One region of the Stenotrophomonas sp. STEN020 genome, then DNA from elsewhere that is predicted to be linked to it. Evidence: riboswitches for the same ligand, from Rfam matches in the RefSeq annotation. Region 1 holds a riboswitch; the other holds the start of a gene.
The links. Region 1 has a riboswitch for thiamine pyrophosphate ahead of thiC (phosphomethylpyrimidine synthase ThiC). Riboswitches for the same ligand answer to the same signal wherever they lie in the genome.

Region 1 (15,074 bases):
ACTAGTTGCCGCTGCGCGCCCAGGCCAGGCGCTGCAGGGCCAGACGCAGATGATTTTCGACGGTGGTCACCGATACCCCCATGCGCCGCGCCACTTCCGGCTGGGTCAGGCCCTGCAGGCGGTTGAGGCGGAACATGCTGCGGGTGGGCTCGGGTAAGTGTTCGGCGGCTTCCAGTACCCGCGCAAGCTCATCCTGCGCCATAACCTGCTCTTCGGTGGACAGCACCTCGTCCGCTCCCCACAGATAATTCTCGGCCTGCAGACGCAGCCGACGCGTACGTTCACGGCCGTGATCGGTGGCCAGGTTGCTGGCCAGCCGGTACAGGTAGGCACGCGGGTTGCCGATCACCGGCTCGTTACCGACCCCGCGGACCTTGAACCACACCCCCTGGATGACGTCGTCCGCACCGCCGTCGCTACCAAGGATCTGGCGCACCAGACGCAGCAACGCCGGGCGTTCGCGGATCAGCAGTTCGGTCAAGGTGGCGGCGTTGCTGGACATTGGAGGCTGTGAAGGCAGGACGGGCCGCCTGCACAAGGCGCCCTGGGGCGGGCAAGCATACATTGATAATGATAATGGTTCTCATATGTATTGCGCGACAGTGTGTCCCAGCGCCCCACCCGCCCCAGAGAACGCCCTCGCGGCTGAGGTTTGGTGCGTCGCAATAGTGGTGCGCGTAGAATGGAGCTCTTTTTCAACCAACAACGATTCGGAGTCAGCGCAATGAGCCTGAAATTGGTCTCGCCGGGCAAGAACCCGCCGGAAGAAATCAACGTCATCGTCGAGATCCCGAAGGATTCGGAGCCGGTGAAGTACGAAATGGACAAGGAAAGCGGCGCGATGTTCGTCGATCGCATCCTGTCCACGCCGATGCGCTACCCCTGCAACTATGGCTTCGTGCCGCAGACCCTGTGCGGCGATGGCGACCCGGCCGACGTGCTGGTGGTGCTGCCGCTGCCGCTGGTCCCGGGCTCGGTTGTGCGTTGCCGCCCGGTCGGCGTGCTGAAGATGAGCGACGAAGCTGGCAGCGACGAGAAGATCCTCGCCGTGCCGGTCGCCAAGATCTTCAGTGGCTACGCCCACGTCGAAGACATCGCCCAGGTGTCCAGCCACTGGCTGGAGCGCATTGGCCACTTCTTCGAGCACTACAAGGATCTGGAAAAGGGCAAGTGGGTCAAGATCGAAGGCTGGGGCGATGCCGCCGAAGCCAAGCGCATCCTGGTCGAAGCGCACAAGAGCTACCTTGCCACCCAGGAACAGGACGTCTGATTGGCGCTGCGTGCGGCCGTAATACTCGGCCCTGCGTAGCGACAACCATCACGTTTTCCTGGTAGAGGGCATGACCCTTTGCCAGCAAGCAGCTACATTGACAGGCCGGTTTCCGGCCTGTTTTTTGTGCGGCTTTTGCGTTTTGTCCAAGGGGAAGTGTCTTGCGAATCCTGTTAGTCGGTGGCGAAGCCAACCTGTCGGCCGAGCTGCTTGAGTACGTCGCCGATCTGGGCGATGAGTGGGAAGTACAGTCGGTCCCGGATGGCAGTGCTGCCATTGTTGCGGTGTCCTCGGCCACCATCGACGCGATCATCGTTGCGCCGGTACTGCCCGACCTGGCCCCGGCCACCCTGCTCGGGCAGATCCGCACGCTGCGCCCGGAAACCATCCGTATCGCACTGATCGACGGCGACAACAATCAGCGCGTGCCATCGGCCCGCATCATTGGCGTGGCCCATCGTTTCCTGCCGCTGCCACTGGCCCCGGAGGTGCTGCTTGAAGCACTGACCAGCCTGGAGGAGCTGCGCGAACTGCTGGACAGCCCGCACCTGCGCCAGACCATCGGCCGCATCGAAAAGCTGCCCTCGCCGCCACACCTGTACATCAGCCTGACCCACGCTCTGGAAGAGGACGAAGAAAGCGACTCCGCGGAGATCGCCAAGCTGATCGCGGCCGACCCGGCAATCGCTGCCAAGGTGTTGCAGCTGTCCAACTCGGCGTTCTTCAACAGCGGCCGCGCCATCTCCGATCTGCGCGGCGCGGTCACCCGCCTGGGCATGGCCACCCTGCGCGACCTGGTATTGGCCAGTGAAGTATTCGCCCTGCCCGGCATGTCCGGGCCCGATCGCAACGCACTGCAATCACGCGCACTGATGGCCTCACGCCTGGCCGCCAAGATGCTGCCTGCATCCAGCGCCGAGCTGGGCTCCACCGCCGCACTGCTGGCCGACATCGGCCTGCTGTTGCCCGGCGTACGTGACGAACGCCAGCCCGCCGATGCCGATGACCCGCGTCCCGGCCATGCCGAGGCCGGCGCCTATCTGATGGGCCTGTGGGGCCTGCCGATGCCGATCATCGAAGCCGTCGCCTTCCAACTGCAGCCGGGGCGCTCCAATGTGCGCAGCTTCTGGGTGGCCGGTGCTGTCCACGTCGCCACTGCACTGGCCGCCGGTACCGCAGTTGATGAGCAGTATCTGGCCAATGTCGGCGTACTGCCCAAGCTGGAGCAGTGGCGGGCAATGGCCGATGAGCTGATGGGCGTGAGCCTCGAGGCCTGAGCCAAGGCCAGCGTGCACTGCACGATCAAGCATTGAAAGACAACGGCCGCATAGCGGCCGTTGTTGTTTCAGCGTGTCGAATGCAGCCGCCATGCGTACGGGACGTTGACCACCATTGCATCGTTCATCCCGGGTGCGCGGCGCTTACCCGGGCTACGGGCTCGGACTAAGTGGACTGACTGCACTTGACCATGCTTTCGCAGGCCGTTTATTGGCGATCAAAGCACGCCGCACTGATCCATCGACCGGTGAGCGCGCATAGAAAAAGGGTGGGCCTTGCGGCCCACCCTTTGTCATGCATCACAGTGCTTCGATGGATCAGAAGCGCTGGGTGTACTTCATGTACAGGAAGCGACCGATGTCGAAGCCGCCGTAGTACGGGAAGCTCGAGTTCGGTGCCGAGAACATGATCGGACCCTGGTGGTTGAACAGGTTGTTCGCACCGACGGCCACGGTTGCATCCCACGGCGCCTTCCAGCTGACCTGCAGGTCGTGGAAGGTGTTGGAGCCGGTCTTGCGGATGGCATCGCCTTCACCGTTAGCCATGTGATCCGGCTCGGTGCAAGGACGGTTGGTGACGCAGCTTTCCTTCATACCCGAGTAGTAACGGGCCATGTAGGACACGCCGAAGTCACCCTTCGACCAGTTCACGCCAACGTTGGAACGCACGCGGAACAGACCGGCTTCGCCAACGCGGCCGATGGTGATGTTGTCACCGTTGCCGTTCTGACCCTGCTCATCGTAGGTGGACAGGTAGCTGGTCTGCCAATCGATGTTGAACTGACCGATGGCCAATTCCGGCAGGCGGTACTTGACGCCCAGGTCGTAACCTTCGGTCTTCATCTCGCCCAGGTTGGCCAGGCCATAGGTCATGGCGCTGATGTGGCCGTCCGAAGCACGGGTGATGCCTTCGCAACGAGCAGCATTGCCCAGCACGTAGCAGTCACGCAGGATGCGGTCCACGCTGTCGCTGATGATCATGTCGCTGATCTCGTAGCGGTACCAATCCAGCGAGATGTCCAGGCCCTGCACCCAACGCGGGCTCCACACCAGACCAACGGTCTTGCTGGTGGAGGTTTCCGGACGCAGGTTGGCGTTGGCACCGGAGATGAACTGGTCCGGGGTGGCGCACGGGTACGAGGTGCACGGCTTCATGCTCTGGTCCAGCTGGGTGTAGCCCAGCGGAACGCCTGCATTGTTACAGGCAGCATTGCCATTGACGCTGTTGGTCGAGCCAATACCGCACGGATCGGTGTAGGTCTCGAAGCTGCTGTTGATGCCGCCGTACAGATCGTCGATCGTCGGTGCACGGAAGCCCTGAGCGTAGGTGCCGCGAACCAGCAGCTCGCTCATCGGACGCCACACGAAGCCGAACTTCGAGTTGAGGGTGTCACCGAAGTTGCTGTAGTCCGAGTAACGGCTGGCAACGTTGAAGCTCAGCTCCTTGGCGAACGGCATGTCGCTCAGGACCGGAATGTTCAGCTCCAGGTAGACTTCGTCCAGCTCGTACTTGCCCGAGGTGGTGGTCGAAGCCAGGCCGGTGCTCATGCCCGACTGCGCGAACGCGTCCGGTACATAGCGGCCCTGCTCTTCGCGGTGCTCAACGCCCATCGCGACACCCAGGTCACCGGCCGGCAGGGTCAGAACCGAACCTGCGATGTTGGCGGTGAAGCTGGTGGTCTTGGTCAGGCCGGTGTTGGTGAACTGCGGGAACAGGAAAGCCTGCGTGGCAGCATCGGCCAGCGAGCCCGGGCCAGCCACGCCGTACGGCAGCAGCGGGTTCCACGGACGGCAATCAGACAGTGCAATCGGGTTGGCAGCGGTACCGCACTGAGCCACGCCATCCTTGTTGATGAACGAAGCACCCAGGGCCTGCTCGGAAGCGATCAGGCTCATGTCGCCATGACCGATCTTGGTGGATTCGTTACGGTTCCACAGCGCACCGACGTCCCAGTCGAAGGTCTTGCCAGCGAACTCGAAGTAACCTTCGATGCTCGGGGCGAAGCGCAGGGTCTTCAGCTTGCTTTCGGTGGTGCGCGGCACTTCCCACAGACGACGACGGAAGGTGGTGTCCTTGCCCTTGTTCGGGTTGAACACGCTGTCGCCCGACAGCGGGGTGCCCATCGAGGTGGCCTGGTACGGGTAGCCAGCGATCTGCTGATCGGTGCTGCGCTCGTTGTAGATCACGTCCGCATTGAAAGTGATCGAGTCGGTCAGGTCGTAGTTGCTGTTGACATACAGCGACTTGCGCTCGATGCCGGTCTGCACGCCCATCTGCTGGTTGGCATTGACCGAATCTTCAGCGGTCTGCAGGCGGTAATCCGAACGGTTGGAGGGGTTGCCACCGTCCTTCAGGGTGTACCACAGCACATCCTTGTTGGCCACGTAACCCGGCTGACCCGGCTTGATGCCCGGGGTAGCGCACGGGTCGCAGAACGAACCCTTTTCATTGATCGCACTGGCGCCAGCACCCGGGTAAGCCGGGCCGGAGTTGCCGTAAGCACTGAAGTCACGGTCCTTGGCCCACACCGGCTTGGCCTTGTAGTACTCAGCGGCCATGGTGATGCCACCGCGCTCGCCCTGGGTACCGAGGGTCATCGAGTACTGGGTGGTCTCGCCGTCGCCTTCGCCGTACTGGCCGACATAGGCAGAAGCTTCGCCGCCGTCAAAGCGCTTGCGGGTGATCACGTTGACCACAGCAGCGATGGCGTCCGAACCGTAGATGGCCGAGGCGCCATCCTTCAGGATTTCGATGCGCTCAACCGCGCCCATCGGAATCTGGCTCAGATCCTGCATACCAGCGGTGGTGGCGCCCAGGCGCTTGCCGTTCATCAGCACCAGGGTGCGCTGCGCGCCAAGGTTGCGGATGTCGACGTAGTAGCCGCCCACGTTCTCGCCGGACGACAGCGACTGCGAACGCGAGATGGCCGGGGAGCCGGCCGAGGTCAGGTTCTGCAGAACGTCAGCAACAGAGGTGAAGCCCTGCTTTTCCAGTGCTTCGCGGGTCAGCGTGACGACCGGCTGCTGGGTTTCCATGTCAGCGCCGCGAATACGCGAGCCGGTGACTTCCAGGCGATCCAGAGTGGTCGCACCGGCAGCAGCTTCCTGCGCCGAAGCAAAAGAGGGGGTCAAGGCAATAGCAATGCCGGCCGGGAGCAAGCCCAACCGCACTGCAGAATTACGAAGCTTCATCAATCTCTCCAAAGAGCTAAACAAACGACAAAGTTAGCGGTGTGTTAAACACCCCTGAACGTTACGTTCGTACTGCCACCTTGGTTTTGCGCGAGCCATCCTTAATCTTTGCCGAATCTGGCCTCAACGCCAGTGGCGTCTCTCGATACTGCGTGGCCGACGCACCGAAACGTGCACGAAACGCACGCGCGAAGCTGCAACAGTTGTCAAAACCGCTGGCAGATGCCACTTCACCGATCATCATGTCGGTATCACGCAACAGCATCGCTGCGCGTTCAAGTCGCAACCGCGCCGACAAGGATTGCGGGCTCTCTTCATACAACGCCTGGAAGGTCTTGGACAGATACCAACTGGAGAAGTTGGTCAGCTCGGCCAGCTCGCCAATACGTACGACGCGATGGCTATTGCCTTCCAGATACATGCGCGCACGCTGCATGCGACCAAATACCTGTCGCTTGCGGATACGTGAGCGCCCCGGGCAACGCTGCACGGTGCCGGCGAGATCACGCTGCAGGGAGGCAAGGTGCAGCAACAGTGGACGCAGCTGGTGGATGGTTGAACCCGGCGCCTGCGCTTCGCGCCACAGGCGCAGCGCCAAACGCGCCTCAGTCAGGCTCATTCGGCCACGGCCGGTATAAACACTGCTATCAGCCAGTGTGCCAAGCATGCGCAAGGCATCGGCATCCAGACTGACACCAATGCACATGCCATCACGGCCAGCTTGGATCAGCGGGCGCGATTCCTTCTCGAAGGCGATCCACTCGCGCTGGCGCAAGCGGAACTTGCCTTCCTTGGATTCCACCCATGCGGTGCCACGCAGCTGCAGCCATACTGTGAATACCGTGCCCGAGGTCTGCAGGCTGCCCAATCGCGCCACGCCAACGCAAGCTGGACGCGGGCCATCCTCCGCGGGTTTTTCGAACGATACAGACTGACCACGATCCACCCACGAAACCTGCCGCATGTCGCACACCATCGTTTGCTCTTATTGAGCGAACGTTTTGCCAACTTTGGCGGCGCGGGTCAGGAAAGTCCGGCGAGAATGCTGCGAAATATTCCCGATATGGCTTACGAAAAATTTCCGAAGCCAATATTTCCTACGGGGACAACCACTTAGCCAACCCCATCACCCGGCGAGGCGCGCGATGCGGAATGCGCATCATCCCGATATCGGCATTGTCAGCGGCGGCCAAGGCGATGAAAACCGCACTTCCATCCGGTGCCAGGCTCACACCATTGCTCGCACTGAAGCGGCTCGCGTCCAGGCATTGACTGGCGCCATCACCGGCGATGGCGGTGAGCCGGCTACTGCAGTCCCGACTTATTTCCAGGTACTCCACTGCGCCATTGGCTGCCACGGCCCAAGCGCGATAACGCCAGCGGCTAGGCAGCTCAGCGTGTACGGCTTTCACACTGCCCGCGGCCAAGCTCGGCGCCACCTGCCAAAGACCGCCACTTGCCAATCGGGTGAACAGCACCCTTTGCCCAGCCTGGTCGTATCGCACCTGCGACACGCCCTCCAATGACGCCAAGCGCGTCCACGGCTGCTGGCTGCGGTCAAACAGGGTCAACGCCATCCGCTCGTCGTCGCCGCGTTCCACAACCAGCAGCGTATTGGGGGTAGGCCCATACACAGCCTGCAACGGCTCACGCGCTGGCACTGCCAGCTTTACCCAATGGCCCTCTTCCGGTGCCACTTCGTAAATGCCAGGTGCCCCGTCAGTATCACGTCCAGTCACCAGCAGACGCCGCCCATCGGCGGACCAGTCCATGGGCTGCCGCGCCTCGGGGCGCACCCCTTCAATCATCTGCAGAGAGGCCGGCTCATCCAGGCGCGCCCACCACAGTGCAAACGCACCAGACCGGTCCGAGGTGAAGGCCAACTGCGCACCATCGGGTGAGACCATTGGCTGGCCATCACGCGCGGAGGAAGCAAACAGGCGCTGCGCCGGCCCTGCTCCTGCTCCCAGCGGAATACGGTACAAGCCGAACTGCGGCTGGCTGCGCATGAACGCCAGATTGCCACCGCCACGCGACACCGCGGGGCTCTGTGCGTTATCAATACCCATGTCACGCAAGGCGCGCGTCGCCACATCCAAGCGATACAGGCGCGCCTCGCTGTCGATACGACGGCCGAACACCATTTCATCCGAGCCCAACCAACTCCAACCCCTGATTTCGGCGGCCTCGTCGGTCAAGCGCTGCGCATTGTTGCCATCGGCATCCATCACCCACATATCCCCCACCTGGGGATTGCGTACGAAACCGATCTTTTTCCCATCCGCCGAGTAGCGCGGTGCATAGTCGAAGTCGTCTGCACCAATCTCGTACTGCAACGAGGACCAGCGCCCTGATGCCAGGTCCAGACTGCGGATGCCGCGGCTCGCGTAACGACCGGTCATGGAACCAAACAGCAGGCTGGCGCCGTCCGGCGCCCAGTCAAAGCTGAGCATGTCTGTACCATCGCAACGCGTGGCCCGGCGCAGGCCGGTACCGGTTGCCGACACTACCAACACTTCACAGTCGCCCTGTGGCAGGAAGCGCGCAAAGGCGATATTGCGGCCATTCGGCGACCACACCGGGAAACGGTCCGAGGCCCCGGCAGGCGCTGCCAGCAGTGGCGTGGCGGTCGCATTGCTCACACTCTGTATCCACAGACTGGAGCGATTGTCGCGCTCGCGCGCGAACACAACCAACGCACCATCAGGTGAAAGTGAAGGATTTACCTCAACGTCTTCGGTCGCGGTAATCAACCGATAGGGGCGCGCAGGACTGCCCACCACCCGATTACCCTCGACAACCGTTGCATCCGCCTGCGAAGGCGTTCCACGCCCCCACAACAACCATGCCATCACCAGCGTGCTGAGCAACAAGGCAATGCCGATTGCCAGCAGGCCATAACGACGCACCTTGCGACGTTTGTAGCGTGCTGATTCGCGCGCGTCCGCAGACGCTGGATCAGCGACCGCCGCGTCAGTGCTCTCGAACGCATCAACAGTCGCAGTTTCCGGAGTCGACTCCCAAACCACCGCGGCAAGCAGCCGATATCCGGTCTTGGCGATGGTTTCTATATAAGGTGCACCCTCACCGGCCTCGGTTGCGGCGAACGCCTTGCGCAACTGGGTCACAGCCTGGGTCAGCACGTCATTGGTCGGCATGGTGTCCGGCCAGACCTCGGCAAACAGCTCGTCGCGGGTCACGACCTGGCCTGGCTTACGCGCAAGCGCCAACAACACCCCCACCGATTTCGGTGTGAGCCGCTGAGTCTTGCGTGTCCCTGGCAGATGCACCTCGCGAGAGGAAAGCACCACCAGACACTCACCGACGCGCAGTCGGTCAGAGCTAGGTTTTTCGGTGGGGTTCGTTGCCATCGCGGTCTTTCAAAATCGCTGGCGGACACCAATCCTGTGTCCAGCTTTCCGGGTCCAACCCCTTACAAGCCGCCAAGTTCCGCAAAAGGCATCAACGCACAGAGCAAATGTTTTATCTGGAACAGATATTACTCTAACGAAGTTCCCCACGTGCCAAACGTGGACGACATCAGGCTCTCTCTCGCCGACGAAATTACATAATCAGCTGCATGATTCGCGCCTTCTGGCGCGATTTTTTTATCTAGCGTTCAGTTTTCTCTGCCTTGTAGATGGTCAGGCCAACCAGTCTTGAAACCACCAACGCAACGTACATAACGCCTGCAAACTGCTCCAGCATCACCAAAGCACGTGCCTGCGGATGCACAGGAACCACGTCACTCAGGCCCACCCCTGACAACAAGCTGAAGCTGAGATAAAGCAACTCAACCCAGCTCCTGAAATCGCCTTCGCTGGTGGCTACGAAACTGCCTGGATAGACGTGCTGGCACACTGAATAGGCAAACGCGAACGCCCAAGCCAGCAAGGTAAAGGTGGCGCCAGCGGCAAACAACTCGTCGCGTGTCACCTTGTGGTCCTGCAGCATGTAGGCAATCAAGCTGCATGAGGTATAGAAGTACAGCAGGCTCTCGAAGGCCTGCGCCACCGCGATCAGCGAATGGCGCCCCAACAAGGCACCGGCGATCGAGAACACCACCGCCGGAATCGCCAGCGTCAACGCCAGCCACAGCAGCAACGGGCTGCGCCGCACCACCCATACCGCCAACCCCAGCACCAGCATGCCGAACGCACCGAACAGCGCGCGTCCGGCCGGCATATGCTCCATCGCCGGGTAAAGCAGTACGCCGAGCAACTGCACCGCCAGCAACCACGCCGACGGGTGCCTGCGCGCCATCACGATCCATCTCAAGCGCGAGTGCATACGCATCCCTTCATTGCCGGTGCCGAACGGTGTAGTTGAACCAAGTCCCGCAGGCGCGGAGCTCAGGGGGTGGGGCTAGCTGCCATCCCGGCTCGATACGGATAGGTGGCAAAGATCGCCGCCACCGCCGCATCGATCCGCTCGCCACGCTGTTCCGGCTTCAGCCGTCCGACCGTGCCGACCGCAACGCCTTCCCAAACCAGTTGCTTCTTCCGCACATCCACCACGTCCACGTTCAAGGTGCCTTCCGTGTACTGACGTACATCAGTGCGGTCGCGCCAGTACGGCACGGCAACATAGCCGCGGGCGCGGTAGCTGTAGTAATAGTCGTAATCCACTTCCGGCATCGTGGTGACCTGGGTCTTGTCCTGCAGATAGGCGTTGAGGTTCACCCACAGGTCCGGATTGGCTTCATCGAAGCGGTAACCGCGTGACTCCATCTGTGAACGCACCGCCGCGCGGATGCGGTTGCTGGTGATGGTGGTATAGCCGTGCTGCTCAAGCGCCAGCGGGCTGAAGAACGCGAAGCTGCGGTAGCTTGAAAAATCGGCAGTAGGATCTGCCTGGCTGGCGACGCGCGGGGTGCTGGCGCAGGCGCCCAGCAGGAGCAACGTGGACAAGACGAAAAACAGAGCAACAAAGCGAAGTTTCATGGTCTACCCCTGGTGTGGACGGCTGCACGCTACCACGTCCGTACCCGCGCTGGCGTCAAGCAGTGGCCGGGGCACCCGCGTGGATGCCCCGCCCCGACTCACCGGCCTATTCGACGCGATAGACCTGCGCGCCCTGTTCGCGGAACTGTGCCGATTTCTCGGCCATCCCAATCGCCAGCGCCTGCGCCTCATCCAGCCCCTGCTCGGCGGCGTACTCACGCACATCCTGGGTGATCTTCATCGAGCAGAAATGCGGGCCGCACATCGAGCAGAAATGGGCCAGCTTGTGCGCATCCTTGGGCAGCGTCTCATCATGGAACTCCTTGGCCTTCTCCGGATCCAGACCGAGGTTGAACTGATCTTCCCAGCGGAACTCGAAGCGCGCCTTGCTCAAGGCGTTGTCACGGACCTGCGCGCCAGGGTGGCCTTTGGCAAGATCGGCGGCGTGTGCAGCGATCTTGTACGCCATGATGCCGTCGCGCACATCCTGCCGGTTGGGCAAGCCCAGGTGCTCCTTCGGCGTCACGTAGCAGAGCATCGCAGTGCCATACCAGCCGATCATCGCCGCACCGATCGCGCTGGTGATGTGGTCGTAACCCGGCGCGATATCGGTGGTCAGTGGCCCCAGCGTATAGAACGGTGCTTCACCGCACTCCTGCAGCTGCTTGTCCATGTTCTGTTTGATCAGCTGCATCGGCACATGGCCAGGGCCTTCGATGATGGTCTGCACATCGTGCTTCCACGCTATCTTGGTCAGCTCGCCCAGCGCTTCCAGCTCACCGAACTGCGCCGCGTCATTTGCATCGGCAATGCAACCCGGGCGCAGGCCGTCACCGAGACTGAAGGACACGTCATAGGCCTTCATGATCTGGCAGATGTCTTCGAAGTGCGTGTAAAGGAAGTTCTCCTTATGGTGCGCCAGGCACCACTTGGCCATGATCGAGCCACCACGCGAGACGATGCCGGTAACGCGCTTTGCCGTCAGCGGAACATGTCGCAGCAGCACGCCGGCATGTATGGTGAAGTAGTCCACGCCTTGCTCGGCCTGCTCGATCAAGGTGTCGCGGAAAATCTCCCAGGTCAGCGCTTCGGCGCGACCATCCACTTTTTCCAGCGCCTGGTAGATCGGCACGGTGCCGATCGGCACCGGTGAGTTGCGCACGATCCACTCGCGCGTCTCATGGATATGCTTGCCGGTAGACAGATCCATCACCGTGTCACCGCCCCAGCGGATCGCCCACACCAGCTTCTCCACTTCCTCGGCGATACCGGACGACACCGCGCTGTTGCCGATGTTGGCGTTGATCTTGGTGAGGAAGTTGCGGCCGATGATCATCGGCTCGCACTCGGGGTGGTTGATATTGTTGGGCAACACCGCGCGGCCGCGCGCGATTTCATCGCGTACGAATTCCGGGGTGATGATCTGTTGGATGTTGGCACCAAAGCTCTGCCCCGGATGCTGCGCAAGCAGACCGGCATCACGCACCGCGTCCAGCCGCTGGTTCTCGCGGATGGCGACGTATTCCATCTCGGGGGTAACGATGCCACGGCGCGCATAGTGCATCTGGGTGACGTTGGCAGTGCCGATAGCCCGACGCGGTAACGTGCGCGCGGGAAAGCGTACCGCGTCGAGCTTCGCATCGTGCTGACGGCCGCGACCGAACTCGGAACTGAGCCCGGCCAACTGCTCGGTATCGCCACGCTCCTCGATCCAGGCTGTGCGCACCGCCGCCAGCCCAACTGCCAGATCGATATTGGCCTGTGGGTCCGTGTACGGGCCGGAGGTGTCATACACGGTGACCGGATGATTCTCCTCGCCGCCGAACAAGGTTGGCGTGCGGGTCAGCGCGATCTCACGCATCGGCACCTGCAGATCCGGGCGCGAGCCGGCGACGAAGATCTTGCGCGAACCGGGGATCGGCCGGGTCACCGACTCGGAGAGTTGCTGGGCCTGTTGCTGCAGGCTGGGCTGTGCGTTCATTGGCATTCGTCCTGTCTATCCACACGCGGGGTGCGAAGGCCACGCGAGGGATTCGCATGACGGAACGAAGCGAAGGCGTACGCCAGCCGGCCCTTGCCCATAGCGGGCACAGCGACTGGCGGCACACGAAGCTTCCCTACGCCGGTATGAGCCGGATCAGGTTCGAAGGGTATGTCTCAACCGCGACCCAATGGTCACGGTACCCCCGCTTCGGGCGTCATTAGACCTGCAATCGATGGGAAAGCCAAGCCAGCAGGAGCGTCGGTCAACGGGCTGCAGCTACTGCCAGCAGGCCTTGCCTTGCACAACGTCACAAGCCACTAACGTAGTCGTGACGCGCCATTCAGTAACATCCCGCGCAGGCTCGTTTCGAATGACTGCCTTGCGGCGCTTGCCGCCCCTCCTTTCCCGGCCCGGCACCATGGTGCCAGCCGGCTGTCCTGCAAGCTCAGGCTCGCTCCCCTCAATCACTCACTTGATCGGAGAAGCTCCTTCATGGTGTTTCGTATTTCCATTGCACTGGTCGCGCTACTGGTGCTCATTGCCGGCCTCGCGCCCGGCCCCTTCAACGACGTGGTACAGGCCGCGCTGGCCCAGGTTGTGCGTGGCGCTGGCTGGATGTACCTGCTGATCGTGTTCCTGACACTATCTTTCCTGCTGTACCTGGCGTTCGGCCGCTTCGGCAGCCTGCGCATCGGCGGCGAAGACGCCGAGCCGGATTTTTCCCGCGCCAGCTGGCTGTCGATGCTGTTCGCCGCCGGCATGGGCATCGGCCTGGTGTTCTGGGGCGCGGCCGAGCCGATATCGCATTTCGTCACCCCACCGGAAGGCCTGCCGCCGCAAAGCATGGATGCCGCCCGCGCCGCGATGCGTTATTCGTTCTTCCATTGGGGCCTGCATCCATGGGCGATCTATGCGCTGATCGGGCTGGCAATGGCCTGGTTCCAATACAACCGCAACGGCCGCGGCCTGATCAGCGACATGCTGCAACCGGTCATCGGCCGCCATCATCGCGGTTGGATCGGCAAGCTGGTGAACATTGCCGCCGTGGTTGCCACCGCAATCGGTGTCGCAACCACGCTGGGGTTCGGCACCATCCAGATTGCTGCCGGCCTGCAACGTGTGTTTGGTGTTACCGCAGGCGTGCCACTGCAGATGACCGTTATCGCCATCGCCTTCGTGCTTTACATGCTCTCCACCACCAGCGGCGTGGACCGTGGCATCAAGTGGTTGTCCAACTTCAATCTGGCGCTGGCGGCATTGCTGCTTGCCGCAGTGCTGGTGCTCGGCCCAACCGGCTTCATCTTCGACACCTTCACCACCACGCTGGGCGCCTACCTGAACCAGCTGGTGACGATGAGCCTGCGCATGTCGCCCTTCTCTGGCAGCACCTGGGTCGCCGATTGGACCATCTTCTACTGGGCTTGGTGGATCGCCTGGGCGCCGTTCGTGGGCTCATTCATTGCGCGGGTATCACGTGGCCGCAGCGTGCGCGAGTTCGTGGTAGGAGTGGTGCTGGCGCCTACCCTGCTCGGCTTCCTGTGGTTCTCCGTGTTCGGTGGCACCGCGCTATGGGCGCAGCTGTTTGGTCAGGCCGATCTGGTCCAGGCGCTGGGCAATGGCTATGAAACGGTATTGTTCACGCTGTTCGACAACATGCCGGCCTCGTTGCTGCTATCGGGGCTGGCGCTGGTGCTGCTGGTCATCTTCTTCGTCACCTCCGCCGACTCTGCGGTGCTGGTACTGGCCAGCATGTCCACCGATGAGGCCGGCGATCCACCGCTGTCACGCAAACTGGTATGGGGCATTGCCGTTGCCCTGATCGCCGCAGCATTGCTGCTCGCAGGTGGGCTGGATGCACTGCAGGGCATGATCACCATCGCAGCACTGCCGTTCGCGTTGTTGATGGTGCTGGTGATGATTTCGCTGTACCGGGTACTGGACGCCGAGCACAACCGCCAGCGTCGGCTCGCACAACGCGCGCGACACATGATGGAGGCATGGATCGAACGCGAGCAGGCAGCGCAGGAAGAAGCGCGGGCAGTCACTGAGCGTTCGTCAGGTCTGGACAAGTAGATGGGAGCTGTGAATTGCCGTGGTGGATGTGGCTTGCTTGGCATCCAGCTGCGCAATGTGGCTGAACAATTGGGTGGTAAGTGTGGCAGCGAAGAGCTACCCCTCCCCAACCCTCCCCTTCGCTGCGCGAAAGGGAGGGAGTAGAAGCGGCTCCGTCGCCATCTTGTAGATCGCCAAGAACGGTCCCCTCCCTTTCGCGCAGCGAAGGGGAGGGGTGCTTTGGCTTTGGCTTTGGCTTTGGCCCTGCCACAACCACAAGAAGCGAAGATCAGTACCCCGCCGCCTGCCCATCCTTGCGGCTTTCCGAGGCGCCGTAGTAAACGCCGCTCTCCGGG
Region 2 (15,074 bases), on a different contig from region 1:
GTCATGGTTCCCGCTCAGCCCCAGCAACTATCCGGAAGCCGTCTCACCCGTATTCCTGTGCCTAGATTGGCGCCTAAAAAAGGCTGGCTGTGGGTGGATTTCCGTGGCGCTCGCTGGAATGAAAAAAGGGGCCGAAGCCCCTCTTTTCAACGACTTACAGACGTCAGTAGAAGTCTGTAGATCATAACTTGGAGCGGGAAACGAGACTCGAACTCGCGACCTCAACCTTGGCAAGGTTGCGCTCTACCAACTGAGCTATTCCCGCGGTGTGGGGCGAATGATACAGACTTCGGCAGAGTCGCGCCAGCGCTTTTTAACAATTCCTTTCACACGGGTTGTTTGGCTGTCAGCGCTGGATCTGCAATCCCTGTAGAGCCGAGCCATGCTCGGCTGGGGCTCTACTGGGAAGGCCCTTGCCGATGCTCGGCACTACCTGGCTGCTTTACCGGCAAGGCCCCCGCCGAGCATGGCTCGGCACTACATTCAGCAGCCTTGGCGGTGCTGGCGTACCATCGCGCCTCCATCGCAACACCTGCCCCACCCTGTCCTGATGACCCAGCAAACACACCGCGTGCAAGGCCTGAACAATGATGAGGTGGCCGCCGACTGGCCCGCCATCAATACGACCGAGCTTGCCTGGCTGTGTAATCGCTACCCGCAGCTGGACGCTGGCAGCACCCTGCTATGGCACAGCCCGCGACCGATGTCGGCCGCAGCGATTGTCCAGGGCCCGCACGGCAAGGTCTTCGTCAAACGGCACCACCGACTGGTGCGCAGCGCTACTTGCCTGCAGGAAGAGCACCAGTTCATCACCCACCTCGCCAAGGCAGAGGTGCCGGTTACCCAGCTCCTGCATGACCACAATGGCCACACCGCCACTGAACACCGCGACTGGACCTACGAGCTGCACGCCGTGGCCGATGGCCAGGACCTGTACCGGGATGCCCCATCGTGGACGCTGCTGACCGAAGTCGAACGCGCGCGCGCTGCCGGCCGAATGCTGGCGACCCTGCACCGCGCCTCCTCCAGCTATGACGCGCCCCAGCGCAGCACCCACCTGCTGGTCGCGCGTGATGAGCTGATCCGTGCGAAGGACCCGATCGCGGCCCTCAAGGCCGATCTCGGCAACCGACCTGCCCTGGCCTGCTACTTGTCACGCATTCCTTGGGAGCAACAACTGCAGCGCAGCGTCCTGCCTTGGCACACCGGACTGGCCGCGCGCCTGCTGGCAGAACCTCGGCTCTGGGCCCACAACGACTGGCATGTCTCCAACCTGCTGTGGGGCCATGGCGAGAACGCCATGGAAGTCAGCTGCGTGTTCGACTTCGGCCTGGCCTCCCCCACCAGCGCCCTGTTCGACCTCGCTACCGCCATCGAGCGCAATGCCATCGCCTGGTTGGAACTGGAGCGCGGCACCGAAGCGGTACGTATCGATATCGCACTGGCACTGCTCGAAGGCTACCGCGGGGTACTACCCTTGTCGGCTGAGCGGGTACACCTGCTAGCGGACCTGCTGCCAATGGTGCATTTCGACTTTGCACTGTCCGAAGTCGAATATTTCGAAGGCGTCACCGGCTCCACCGCCAATGCCGATGTGGCCTGGCAGCCGTTCATGCTCGGCCACCCCGAATGGTTCGCCAGCGCCCCTGGCCAGGCTTTGCTGCAGGCGCTGCACGCCGCTGCCTGAAGCGGCCCGACTCGCAAATCATTCGCATTTGTAGTGAAATGACGCCCTGAAGCGGGGGTGCCTGGATTTGCCAGGCTGAGAGAGTCCCTTGGAACCTGATCCGGTTTGCACCGGCGTAGGGAGCTTTGAGCAGCAGCCGCAGCGCCGTCATTGGCGCTGCGCATGCGCGCCTTCGCTTCGTCTCCCTTGTTGCCTGAAGACGAATCGAATGAACCGCTGCCTGCGCCCCACGTTGCTGTCTCTCGCCCTGAGCACCGCCCTGCCGCTGTACGCCAGCGACACCGGCCTTGATGCTGCTGCCGAACACTCCCCGACTGAACTGGCCGCCGTACGCGTGCAGGCCCGCCAACCCGACGCGGACAACTCCCGCGCCAACAGCTTTGGCAGCGGCGACTGGAAAAGCACGCCAGCATCGATGAACGTGCTGGACCGCGACTTCCTCGACCACCAACAGGTGCGCTCGCTGTCCGAGCTGGCCAGCAATGACGCCTCGCTGGGCGATGCCTACGCACCGGTCGGTTATTACCAGAACGTCGCCATCCGCGGCTTTGCGCTGGATACCGCCACGGGCTACCGCTTCAACGGCATGTCGATTGCCGGCGAGCAGCGCCTGGCGCTGGAGAACCTGCAGGCCGTGGAAGTACTCAAGGGCGAAGCCGGCCTCGCTGCCGGCGTGATGGCGCCGGGCGGCATCATCAACTACGTCGGCAAGCGTCCGGCGGAAGTGCGCACCGTCACCCTGGGCACCGACAACGAAGGCTCGCGCTATGCCGCCATCGACGTCGGCCACTGGCTGACCCCACGCATCGGCCTGCGCTTCAACGCCGCCTGGGACGACAGCGCGTCCTATATCGAACATGCCGATGGCCGCCGCAATTTCTACTCGCTGGCGACCGACTGGCTGATCGGCGAGCGCGGCAAGCTCGAAGTGGATGCCAACTACCAGACCAGCGCGCAGCGCTCGGCTTCCGGCTACCAGCTGCTGGGCGCGAGCAAATTGCCGACCGGCGTGGACCGTGAGCAATTGCTCGGCTATCAGCCGTGGCAGAAGCCAGTAGGCATCGCCAGCACCAATATCACCGCGCTGCACACCTACGATTTCAACGCCAATTGGCAGTCACGCGTTGCCGTCAGCCACAGCCGCACGGTGATCGACGACAACGTCGCCTTTGCCTATGGCTGCTACTACGCCGCGCAATGCGCCGATGGCAGCGTGCCCGGCAATTATTTCGCCCCCAACGGCGACTACGACATCTACGATTACCGCAGCCCGGACGACACCCGTCGCAATCAGGAACTGCGCGCCGAGCTGCGCGGCAGCTTCGACACCGGCAGCATCGGCCATCACCTGATCGTGGGTGCCGACCAGTTCCGCCGCACCGTCGACAAGCGCCGCAACGTCAACGAGTACGTCGGCACGGTCAACATCCACGACAAACAGCCACCGGTGTTCGAGCCCTCGCCGCTGATGCCGGGTGCGTCCGCACGTCGCCTGGACAGCCGCCAGACCGCCGTATTCGCGTTGGACCGCATCCAGCTCAATGAAGACTGGCAGTGGCTGGCCGGCGGCCGCTACGTGCGCCTGGACGAACGCGCCTACGACAAGCGTGGCAATCCAGAACGTCGTAGCCGCCTGTCGCGCTTCCTGCCGCAGACTGCGGTGATGTGGAAGGCCAGCGACAGCATCAATGCCTACGCCAGCTATGTCGAAGGCATCTCGCTGGGTCAAGAGGCACCGTTCTGGACTGCGAATGCCGACACCTTCCTGCCGGCAGTGCAATCGCGCCAGCTCGAAGTCGGTGTGAAGTATGCCAGCAGCGAGCAGTTGACCCTGGGCGCAGCACTGTTCCGCATCACCCAGCCGTACCAGTACGCTAAGCCCGACAACAGCGATGTCGGCTACACCTTTGTCGAGGAAGGAAAACAGGCGCACATCGGCCTGGAGCTGACCGCCAATGGTCAGCTCACCGATGCACTGCAGATCATCGCCAGCGCCAGCGTGCTGCAGGCGCGTGCGCGCGACACCGGCACGCCGAGCTACGAAGGCCACCAGCTGGTCAACGTACCCAAGCTGCGCACCAGCGTGCACCTGAGCTATGCACTGCCCTTCGTCGAAAACCTGGACCTGACCGGCGGCTGGCGCTATGCCTCGGCCAATACCGCGCGTGCTGATGGTGCAGTACGCGCACCGAGCTACAACGTGTTCGACGCCGGCCTGCGCTTCCAGCACCAGCTGCAAGGCCACGCAGTGAGCTGGAATCTGTCGGTAGACAACCTCTTCAACCGCTTCTACTGGCGCGACACCGGCAGCAGCATGGGCGATTACTACCTGTTCCCGGGTGCACCGCGGCAGGCGCGCGTATCGGTGAGCTTCGCGCTGTGAACAGCGCCACGCTCGAATGGTCGGCCGCGCTGTGCAGCATCCTCGGCGTCTGGCTGATGGCGCAACGGCGGATGATCGCCTGGCCGGTTGGCCTGTTGTCGGTTGCGCTGTACGCATTGGTGTTCGCCGAGGCCAAGTTGTATTCGGACACGCTGCTGCAGCTCGCCTTTGCCGTCTTCCTGATCTATGGCTGGATCAACTGGCGGCGCCACGCCATCGACGAAGGCAGCGTGCGCATCGTGCCCTTGTCACGCAGCAAGATGCTGCGCGACCTGGGCATTGGCCTGCTTGGCGGCATCGCACTCGGTGCCGGCATGCACAGCTTCACCGATGCATCGCTGCCGTGGCTGGACGCGATGCTGACCGGATTGAGCCTGGTCGCGCAGTGGTGGCAGGCACGTCGCCACACCGCCACCTGGTGGCTGTGGATCGTGGTCGACGTGGTGTACGTGGGCGCGTATCTGTTCAAGTCACTGCACGTGACGGCCGCGCTATACGTGTTCTTCCTCGGCTTGGCGGTGATCGGACTGCGCGCATGGAGTGCGGCTGCCAACTCACCTACTCCAGAGCCGGTGCCGCACGGCGCTCGCTGAGCGATCCCTCGCATTGCCACTGCTGCCGGCACCGGCAGCAGCTGGCTGAAGGCAAATTGCAGACAATAAAAAAGGCCCCGTCAGGGGCCTCCTTTTTACCTGCAGAAATCACAAGGACTCTGCCGGTCATTATCTGGAGCGGGAAACGAGACTCGAACTCGCGACCTCAACCTTGGCAAGGTTGCGCTCTACCAACTGAGCTATTCCCGCGGATTGAATGCAGCACCTGCGAAACAGAGCGCCAACATTCGAGATGTATTGCAAGACTGGAGCGGGAAACGAGACTCGAACTCGCGACCTCAACCTTGGCAAGGTTGCGCTCTACCAACTGAGCTATTCCCGCAGGCTTGCTACATCTATTTACTCATCGAAGCACGAATGAACATGACTCGATGCTTGAAACTGGAGCGGGAAACGAGACTCGAACTCGCGACCTCAACCTTGGCAAGGTTGCGCTCTACCAACTGAGCTATTCCCGCTTGGGAGGCGAAATTCTACATGCATTGGCCGCGGTGTCAACAGCCTGTTCACTTTTTCACTGCACTATTGCGCGCGGCTTTTTCGTCTTCACGCAGGCTCGGCCAGGCCGCACGCAGGTACTGCAGCGCAGACACCAGAGTCAGCAAAGCGGCGATGGCCAACATCCAGTCGCCAATGTGGAAAACCGGCTCGCCCATCCAGATGGTTTTGTACGAGGTATTGGGCGACACCGAGTACAGCAGGCACAGCAACGCCACCATCTGCGCGGTGGTCTTGACCTTGCCGATCATCGCCACCCGCACCTTGGCGCGCTGGCCGATCTCGGCCATCCACTCGCGCAACGCCGACACCGCGATTTCACGGCCGACGATCACCGCCGCCCAGAACGCCATCCACGGCGTCGGATGCCCCTGCACGATCAGGAACAGGGCCACCGCCACCATCAACTTGTCCGCCACCGGGTCCAGGAACGCACCGAACGCCGAATGCTGCTCGTACTTGCGCGCAACCCAGCCGTCCAGCCAATCGGTGATCGCCGCCAAGCCGAAAATCGCCGCCGAGGCGAAATTGGTCCAGGCGTAGGGCAGGTAGAACACCAGCACCAGCACCGGGATCATCAAGATCCGCAGCAGTGTCAGCCAGGTGGGGATGGTCAATTTCATTACAGCATTACTCCGCCGCCGGATCGGGTACCGACAGACCATGAAGGTTAGCGTAGATACGTGCAGCGAGGGCGGCATTGATGCCTTCCACGCGGGCGATTTCGGCCTCGCCTGCCGCCTTCAAACCGGCGATGCCACCGAAATGCTTGAGCAGGCTGGCGCGCCGACGCGGGCCGATACCGGGAATATCTTCGAGTTTGCTGGTCATGCGCACCTTCTGCCGACGCCCGCGGTGACCGGTAATGGCAAAGCGATGGGCCTCGTCACGCACCTGCTGGATGAACTGCAGGGCCGGGGACGCCGCGCCGGGGCGCAGCTCACGGCCATCAGGCAGCACCAGCGCTTCGTGGCCGGCGCGGCGCTCCACGCCTTTGGCCACGCCTACCAGCATCACCCCTTCCACACCGAGGTCAGCCAGCGCCGCCTGTGCCTGCGCCAACTGTCCGGCACCGCCGTCGATCAGCAATACATCCGGCAACACCCCGCCCTCTTCTACCGCGCGACGGAAGCGCCGGTCGATGGCCTGGCGCATGGCGGCGTAATCGTCACCCGGCTCGATGCCACTGATGTTGTAGCGCCGGTACTGCGCGCGCACCGGGCCGGCGGCATCGAACACCACGCATGAGGCCACCGTGGCCTCACCCATGGTGTGACTGATATCGAAGCACTCCACGCGCTTGACCGGCTCGGCCAGCCCCAGCATCTCGCGCACGGCTTCGCTGCGCGCCTGCTGCGCACCGACGCTGTCCATCTCGGCAACCAGGGTGATCTGCGCGTTGCGACTGGCCAATTCCACGTACCCGGCGCGTTCGCCACGCACATTCCACTTCAGCGCCACCTTGCGCTCGGCCGACGCGCTCAGCGCAGCCTCGATCATCTCCGCGTCCGGAATCTGCCGATCCAACAACACTTCCGCCGGCGGCTCATGTTCGACGTAATACTGCGAGACAAACGCCGCCAACACTTCTTCGGCACTGTCTTCGCCATTGGTGCGCGGGAAGAACGCGCGCGTACCCAGATTGCGGCCATCGCGGAATGCCAGCAGCATCACGCAGGCGCTGGCGCCCTGGGTTGCACAGGCCAGCACGTCAAGATCGGCTGCGCGCCCGTCCACGTACTGGCGGTTCTGCATGCTGCGCAACGAAGCCACCAGATCACGCAGCCGCGCGGCACGCTCGAATTCCAGTGCATCGCTGGCCTGCTGCATCGCCTGCATCAGTTCTTCGGCGAGCTGATCGCTCCTGCCTTCCAGAAACATCGCTGCGCGCCGCACCGACTCGTCGTATTCGGCCTGTGGCACCAACTCCACGCACGGCGCGCTGCAACGGCCGATCTGGTACTGCAGGCAGGGCCGCGAACGATTACGGAACACGCTGTCCTCGCAGCTGCGCAGCTTGAACAGCTTGTGCATCAAATTCAGCGTTTCGCGCACCGCGCCGACGCCCGGATACGGCCCGTAATAGCGTCCGGGCAGCGCACGCGGACCGCGATGCAAAGCAATCCGCGGCCATTGCTCGCGGGTCAGCAGCACCTGCGGATAGGTTTTGTCGTCACGCAGCGAGACGTTGTAACGCGGGTTCAGCGACTTGATCAGCTGGTTTTCCAGCAGCAGCGCTTCAGCCTCGGTGCGGGTGACGGTGACATCCATCCGCGCCACCTGAGACAGCATCATCATGATGCGCCGGCTCTTCGGCGAGCCATTGAAGTAGCTGCCTACGCGTTTGCGCAGCGCACCGGCCTTGCCCACGTACAACAAGGTGTCGTCGGCAGCGTACATCCGGTACACACCTGGCGCGGTACTCAGTGCCGCAGCGAAGGCCTTGCCATCGAATTCATTGGCAACTACGGCGGTCATCCTTCAATCGGCACTTCACTCAGTTCGCCGCTGAGTGGATCAAAACGCAGCACTGCGTGTGCGTCGGCTTCGGCAATCCAGATCGCGCCTGCAGCCACCGCCAACGCAGCCGGGCCATGCAGACGACGCGGCAGATTGACCGTGGACAGATCACCACCGCCCAGGCGCAGGGTGCGCAGCGAGCCATTGCCGGCATCGGCAATCCACAACAGCGGTGAATCCGGCCCCATTGCCAAGGCCAACGGATACTGCAGACGTGCACGCAGGCGTGGGCCATCAACATTGCCCGACTCCCACGGCCCCTGCCCGACCAAGGTCTGCACCAGGTCGCCACGCAGCTGCACCGAACGAATCGCCGAACCCAGCGCGTCGCAGACGTACAACGCCTGCTGGACCGCAACCAGACTGCAGGGCTGCGCAAATGCGGCCAGATGGCCACTGCCATCGCGCACTTCCACCGCGCCGGCACCGGCACGCCAGCGCAGCTCGCGCGTGCCCAGGTCATAGCTCCAGATGTGGTTGTCACCGGCCATCGCGATATGGATCTGGTTATCCGCCACCGCAACTGCCGCAGGGTGATTGAGCGGGCTGTCCCAAGGCTGGGCCAGCACACCGGCGCGCGGGTCACCGGCACGGCCATTGCCGCACAAGGTATCCACCTGCCCGCTGATCAGATTGATGCTGCGCAAGGCGTGGTTGCCGGTATCGGCCACGTACAGGATCTCGCGCACCAAAGCCAAGCCCTGCGGGCGGTTGAACGCCGCCTCGCCGGTGCCGCCATTGATCAGATCGGCGCTGCCCAGGCCGAACTGACGCAGAACGCGGCCGTTATGGGTGCACTCGAGAATTCGATGGTGACCGGTGTCGGCCACGTACAGGCGATCTGCGGTAGCCACCAGTCCGGCCGGAAACAGCAGCGGGAGGCGCGGCTCGGCGTTGATTTCACGGATGCCGTAGGCATCATCGTCCAACGGGCGTGTCATGCCTTCGCCCAGACTGTTCAAGGCCCGCTCCAAGTCACCGGTCGCGCCCACCAGCCGCTCCTGTTCCTGCCCATAGGCATCGAGCATCAGCAGGGTTGGCCAGGACTGTACGTCGAACCGGCGCCAGGCATCCCACTGCGCGTCCAGCACGATGGGGGCACTGATGCCCTGCCGGCGCAGCAGCTTCAGCGCTTGCTGCGGTTCACGCTCGAACTCGAAACGCGGCACCTGCACCACCAGCAGCTGCACCTTGCCAGGGTTGCGTGCCTGCCAGCGCATGACCTCGGCCAGCCGCTGCATGCACCACACCGAGGCGCCATTGACGAAGGCCAGCACCAGCGGGCGGCCGCGCATGTCCTGCAGGGTCGCAGGCGCTGCGTTCAGCCAGATGCCAGACGTGGGCAGTTCCGTTACGCGGGTTTCGTTCATGCTGGGATTATGCCGGAGTCATCGCGCCGCGACAGGCGGCGCACTGTGGCCTGGGCCGCAGTATCGAGCAGTGCCCAGCTGTGCTCGAAATCTCCCACGTCACCGTAATAGGGATCCGGCACCACATCCGCTCCATCAGTGCCCGCCCACGGCAGCCACAACACCGCGCGCGCTTCGAAGCCGGCCGGGGCCAGCTCCCGGGCGTCACGCAGATTGTCGCTATCCGCGCACAGGATCAGGTCGTACTCCTCGAAATCCTCGACCAGCAGCTGACGGGCGCGTTGAGCGGAGATGTCCACGCCGTGTTGGCGGGCACAGGCAACGGCACGTGGATCCGGACCGCGCCCGGCATGCCAATGGCCCGAGGTGCCGGCCGAATCAACCTGCACCCAGTTGTTCAACCCCGCCTCGGCAATCCGCATGCGCAAAACCCCTTCGCCCATCGGTGAGCGGCAGATATTGCCCAGGCAGACCACCAGCAGCTTCATTGCCCCGCCCTCATCTGCGCCTCGGCGCGATGCAGATCTTCCGGGGTGTCGATTCCCGGCGGGAACGGCGCCGGCGACAAGGCCACCGCGATACGGAAACCAGCTTCCAGCACCCGCAGCTGCTCCAGCGATTCGATCTGCTCCAGATTGCCCGGCGGCATGGCGGCAAACTGCTGCAGGAAACCGGCCCGGTAGCCGTAGATACCGATATGCCGCAGCCACTGCCCCGCCGGCAGCACATCGCGGCTGGTGGCGAAACCATCGCGATGCCAGGGAATCGGCGCGCGGCTGAAGTACAGGGCATCGCCCTGCGCAGTCCGCACCAGTTTGACCACATTGGGATCAAACAAGGTTGGAGCATCCTCCACCAACGTCGCCAGTGTCGACATCGGCGCGCCACTGTCAGCAAGCGTCTTCGCCACCGCCTGGATTCCCACAGCCGGAGCAAACGGCTCGTCGCCCTGCAGGTTGACCACGATCACATCGTCGGCCCAACCGGCCTGACGGGCGCATTCGGCCAAGCGGTCGGTACCGGAGGCATGCGCCGGGTCCGTCATCGCCACATGGATGTCGGGCAATCCAGCCACCGCTTCTGCAATCCGCACGTCATCGGTGGCCACCCACACCTCGCGAGCACCCGCGTCCAAGGCCCGACGCGCCACATGCAGCACCATTGGTTCCCCGGCGATCAGCGCCAAGGGCTTGCCGGGCAAGCGCGTGGATGCATAACGGGCCGGAATGGCCACCACGAATTCGGGAATCCTGCTCATCTCAACTCCTTACCAACACACGCAACAACGGCCTGTCTCAGCCGCGGGAAAGCTTACCCAGGCGATCCAGCAAGGCCACCCAGAACGCAGCCGGCAACTCGGCCTGCAACGGCACCGAGTAGTGCCACGCCGTGGCGAAGCCCTGGCATTTGACCGCGTCCTTCTCGGTCATCAGTACCGGCAATTCGCTGCCGAAGGACAAGTCTTGCGGCGTGTAGCGATGATGATCGGCAAAGGCATGCGGCACCACGCCGATATCGCGGCTGCGCAACATCTGGAAAAACCGCTGCGGATTGGCGATGCCGGCCACCGCGTGCACGCGCAGCCCGGCAAATGCCTTCAAGGGTTTGTCACGGCCGCCCTTCAGCGGCCGCGCCGAATTGATCGACAGGCGCATCGCCCACTCGCCAAAGCCGGAATCTTCCGTCTGAGTGGACGCATCACTGGTCTGTCCGAGATTGACCACGCGGAAGTCGCAATGCGCTGCGCGCGACACCGGTTCGCGCAGCGGCCCGGCCGGCAACAACCGACCATTGCCGTAGCGCCGCACCGCATCCACCACTTCGATCTCGATATCCCGCGCCAGCCGGTAGTGCTGCAGGCCGTCATCGCAGACCACCACATCACAGCCGGCTTCCAGCAAAGCCTTGGCCGCGGCGACCCGATCCTTGTCCACCCGCACCGGCACGCCGCTCTTCCAGGCGATCAGCACCGGCTCATCACCGCCCAGACCCACGTCCATATCTGCGGTCACCCAGCGCGCCGTATCAGCCTCATCGCGGCCGTAACCGCGACTGGCGACACCGGGTTTCCAGCCTGCTTCGCGCAGGCGGTTCACCAGCTCGATGGTCAGCGGGGTCTTGCCGGTACCGCCAGCAGTGATATTGCCGACCACGATCACCGGCAGCGGTACCTGCCGGGTACGCATCCAGCCACGTCGGTACAGGCTGCGGCGCAGGCCGGTTACTGCGCCATACAGTGGCGCCACCAGTCGTGCCAGCAGCGGCACCGGTGCGTCGCCATACCAGTAGGCCGGCGTTTGCGGTCCTAGCTTGGCCATCATTCCTGCCTATCGCGGAACTGCATGCTATGCAGGTGTTCGTACAGACCGCCCATCGCCAGCAGTTCAGCATGGGTTCCCCGCTCGACAATGCGCCCCTGATCCATCACCAACACCTGATCGGCGTGCTCGATGGTGGACAGGCGATGCGCGATGACCAGCGTAGTGCGGTCTGGCATCAACTTCTGCAGTGCGTCCTGCACCAGCCGCTCGGATTCGTTGTCCAGTGCAGCGGTAGCTTCGTCCAGGATCAGGATAGGCGCGTCCTTGAGCATTGCGCGGGCAATCGCCAAGCGCTGACGCTGGCCACCGGACAGGCGACCGCCCTTTGCCCCAACCGGCGCATCAATACCCTGCGGCAGCTGCTCAACGAACTCGCTGGCGTTTGCGCCATCGATTGCCCGCTGCAACTGCTCGGCGCTGCGCTCCTGCAGCTCACCATAGGCGACGTTCTCGGCAATGCTGCCATTGAACAAGGTGACCTGCTGTCCAACCAGGGCGATCTGCCGACGCAGATCGGCCAGCTTGTAGTCCTGCAACGGGTGGCCATCGAGCAGGATTTCGCCCGCCTCGATCTCATAGAAACGTGGAATCAGCTTGATCAGGGTCGACTTGCCACTGCCGGAGCGGCCAACGATGGCGGTTACCGTGCCCGGGTTGGCAACGAAGCTGATGTCTTCCAGCGCCGGCCTGGTCTGCCCCGCATAACGGGCAGTGACATGGCGGAACTCCAACAGGCCCTTGGCGCGCTGGAGCGACAGATTGCCCCTATCCACTTCGTCTTTAGCGTCAAGCACATGGAACAGGCGCTGCGCCGAGGCAATGCCGCGCTGGGTCATGTTCTGTACGTTGGTCAGCTGCTTGAGCGCCGGAATGATCGCCAGCATCGCCATCAGCAAGCCGACAAAGTCGCCCACCGTCAAACGCCCGGCAGCTGCTTCGTGGCCAGCGATGAGCAACAGCGCAGCCAAGCCGACCGCACCGATCAACTGCACCATGCTGGAAGAAATGCTGCGCGTAGCCTCAACTTTCATCGCCAGCCGCAGATTGGTATTGGCCAACCCGGTATAGCGATCCAACTCAGCCGGCTGCGCACCGAATATTTTCACTTCCTGATGGCTGGACAGGGCCTGATCGGCTGCCTGCAGCAGATCAGCACCGCTCTCCTGGATACGATGACTGATGCGCCGGTAGCGCTTGGCCACGATATTCATCACCCAGGCCAATGGTGGCGCCAGCACGAAGATCGCGAGCGTCACCTGCCAGCTGTAGTACAGCATCACTGCGAGGGAACCCAGCGCCTGCAGTGATTGCTGCAGCACCACCTTCATCGCATCAATCGCGGCCTGTGCCACTTGATCACTGTCCGAGCCCAATCGCACCAGCATCGACGGCACCGGCTCGGAGTCGAAACGCTGCCCTGGCAGCCGCAGGTACTTACCCAGCACCAATACCCGGAAATCACGGGCGATGCTGCGCGCGGCCTTGCCCATGCCCATGTCGGTCAGGTAACCGGCCACACCACGCAGCAGGAACAAACCAATGACGGCCAACGGCATCCACTGGTTGATGTCCTTCGGGTTCACCAGGCTATTGGTGATCGGGCTCATCAAGATCAGGAAGCCGCTGCCTGCACCAGCCTCGATCAACATGCCCAGGCCCGCCATCAACAACAGCGGCCGATAGGGCTTGGCGAAGCTCAACAAGCGCTTGTATATCTTCCAAGCCGAGTCGTTATCACTCATCGTTTGGCTTCCGGTGCGGTTGCAATCGCGATCCGGCGAAAGCCGAGTTGACCCAAGGCGTCCTGCGCGGTGACCACGGCTTGATAGGGCGTGCGTGCATCAGCGCGCAGCAATACTGTCTGTTCGCGATCGGCACCGGCCAACTGCGCGATGATCTGCTTCAGCGACTCAATGTCGGTGCGCAGCACTTCCTGATCGTTGACGAAGTAGCGGCCATCGGCGTTGACCAGCACGCTCAGCGAACTCTGCGGAGAACTGGTCTTCTGGTCGCTGGCCGTGGGCAACTGCACCTGCAGCGTCGAGCGCGCATCAAAGGTGGTGGTGACCACGAAGAAGATGATCAGCACCAGGATCACATCGATCAAGGGCACCAGATCGATATGTGGCTCATCCTGGGTGCTATTGCTACCAATCCGCATGGGCTCAGGCCTTCTCGGTTGCCGCCGGGCGCGGCGCAGCAGCTTTGCTGGCGGCCATTACCGCTGGGCGACCATCAAGTGCATCCAGCAACGCGCTGGCTTCCTGCTCCATCTCGATCACATAGCCATCAATCAGGCCACGGAAGTAACGATGGAACATCAAGGCCGGGATCGCCACCATCATGCCGGTTGCGGTACACACCAAAGCCTTGCCGATGCCGCCAGCGAGCTGCCCGACATCGCCAACGCCGTGATCAAGAATACCCAGGAACATCTGGATCATGCCGACCACCGTGCCCAACAAGCCCAGCAACGGGCCGGCCGAAGCGATGGTGCCAAGTGCATTGAGGAAACGGCCCATCCTGTGCACCAGGTGGCGACCAGTGTCTTCGATGCGCTCACGGATCTGGTCACGCGGGCGGTTGCGCGCCTCAAGCGCGGCCGCCAGCAACGCGCCCAACGGCGAGTTGGCGCGCAGGGAGTCAATATGTGAGGCATCCAGCTTGCCGCGCGCGGCCCAGTTGCGGACCTCCTGGCCCAGACCCGGCGGCAGCACCTCGTTGCGGCGCAGGCTCCAGAAACGCTCCAGGACGATCGCCAGCGCCAGCACGCCCAACAACAGCAACGGCACCATCGGCCATCCGCCGGCTTTGACCAATTCCCACACGTTTCAACCCTCCGGCGCCGTGGCCGTGTATTTGATGTCAGATAGGATAGCAGCCGCCCGCACCCGCTCAGCGGCATCCCATAGCCTTGAACGCCAGATTCTGCGCTCACGCAGCTGTAAACCCTCCTTGCCCAGCCAGACGTGCAGCGCCCCGCTCCCTGCCGTGGTCAGCACCTCGGCCCCTGAACGCTGCCAGCGCGCCACCACATCATGCCGAGGGTGGCCGAAACGGTTGCCATGGCCGCTGGAAATCAGCGCCAGGCGTGCGTCGGTCGCTGCCACAAAAGCATGACTGGAAGAGCCGCCGCTGCCATGGTGCGCCACCAGCACCACCTCCGCGCGCACTTTTACCGGCGCTTGCTTGAGCAGGCGCTGCTCGATCACCTCGCCGATGTCGCCAGTCAACAACGCGGCCCCGTAAGCGCCCTGTACCCGCAACACGCAACTGGACTCATTGCCCAGATACGGAAACTCCGGCGTGGGGTGCAGAAACTCAAACAGCACCCCATCCCATTGCCATGCCTGACCTGCCTCGCAGCTAGATTCGGCACCCGCGCCCAAGGCCAGTCCTGGCGGCATCAATACCTGCGCAGGAGGCAGGACGCCCTGCACCGCCGGCAACCCGCCAGCATGATCATGATCGCCATGACTGACCACCAGCCGGTCCAGACGAGGCACGCCCAAGGCACGCAATGCAGGCACCACCACCCGGTCGCCGGCATCAAAGCCGTCAGCTACCGCCGGTCCGGTGTCGAACAGCAGTGTGTACTGACGGGTACGCAGCAGCACTGCCAAACCCTGCCCTACATCCAGCGTGACCAACTCGAACTCGCCGAACCCTGGCCTGTCGCGC

Region 2: linked by a shared signal. The riboswitch ahead of ACVOLZ_RS04735 (TonB-dependent siderophore receptor) and the one ahead of thiC (phosphomethylpyrimidine synthase ThiC) in region 1 are both predicted to bind thiamine pyrophosphate.

The regions. Positions count from the first base shown of each region.
Region 1 is NZ_JBRREI010000025.1:17,337-32,410, forward strand. It holds gene ACVOLZ_RS12040 (RNA polymerase sigma factor) at 2-502, opposite strand; gene ppa (inorganic diphosphatase) at 725-1,270, shown strand; gene ACVOLZ_RS12050 (HDOD domain-containing protein) at 1,432-2,547, shown strand; gene ACVOLZ_RS12055 (TonB-dependent receptor domain-containing protein) at 2,866-5,739, opposite strand; gene ACVOLZ_RS12060 (helix-turn-helix transcriptional regulator) at 5,801-6,703, opposite strand; gene ACVOLZ_RS12065 (winged helix-turn-helix domain-containing protein) at 6,837-9,110, opposite strand; gene ACVOLZ_RS12070 (ion channel) at 9,352-10,035, opposite strand; gene ACVOLZ_RS12075 (DUF4136 domain-containing protein) at 10,092-10,649, opposite strand; gene thiC (phosphomethylpyrimidine synthase ThiC) at 10,789-12,663, opposite strand; TPP riboswitch at 12,779-12,880, opposite strand; gene ACVOLZ_RS12085 (BCCT family transporter) at 13,159-14,739, shown strand; gene ggt (gamma-glutamyltransferase) at 15,008-15,074, opposite strand, start outside.
Region 2 is NZ_JBRREI010000007.1:31,770-46,843, reverse strand. It holds tRNA gene ACVOLZ_RS04745 (tRNA-Gly) at 190-265, opposite strand; gene ACVOLZ_RS04740 (phosphotransferase enzyme family protein) at 551-1,687, shown strand; TPP riboswitch at 1,731-1,826, shown strand; gene ACVOLZ_RS04735 (TonB-dependent siderophore receptor) at 1,896-4,070, shown strand; gene pnuC (nicotinamide riboside transporter PnuC) at 4,067-4,663, shown strand; tRNA gene ACVOLZ_RS04725 (tRNA-Gly) at 4,798-4,873, opposite strand; tRNA gene ACVOLZ_RS04720 (tRNA-Gly) at 4,931-5,006, opposite strand; tRNA gene ACVOLZ_RS04715 (tRNA-Gly) at 5,067-5,142, opposite strand; gene pgsA (CDP-diacylglycerol--glycerol-3-phosphate 3-phosphatidyltransferase) at 5,191-5,805, opposite strand; gene uvrC (excinuclease ABC subunit UvrC) at 5,813-7,660, opposite strand; gene ACVOLZ_RS04700 (hypothetical protein) at 7,657-9,072, opposite strand; gene ACVOLZ_RS04695 (low molecular weight protein-tyrosine-phosphatase) at 9,069-9,560, opposite strand; gene kdsB (3-deoxy-manno-octulosonate cytidylyltransferase) at 9,557-10,321, opposite strand; gene lpxK (tetraacyldisaccharide 4'-kinase) at 10,368-11,390, opposite strand; gene msbA (lipid A export permease/ATP-binding protein MsbA) at 11,390-13,135, opposite strand; gene ACVOLZ_RS04675 (ExbD/TolR family protein) at 13,132-13,554, opposite strand; gene ACVOLZ_RS04670 (MotA/TolQ/ExbB proton channel family protein) at 13,559-14,221, opposite strand; partial or broken gene ACVOLZ_RS04665 (DNA internalization-related competence protein ComEC/Rec2) at 14,115-15,074, opposite strand, start outside.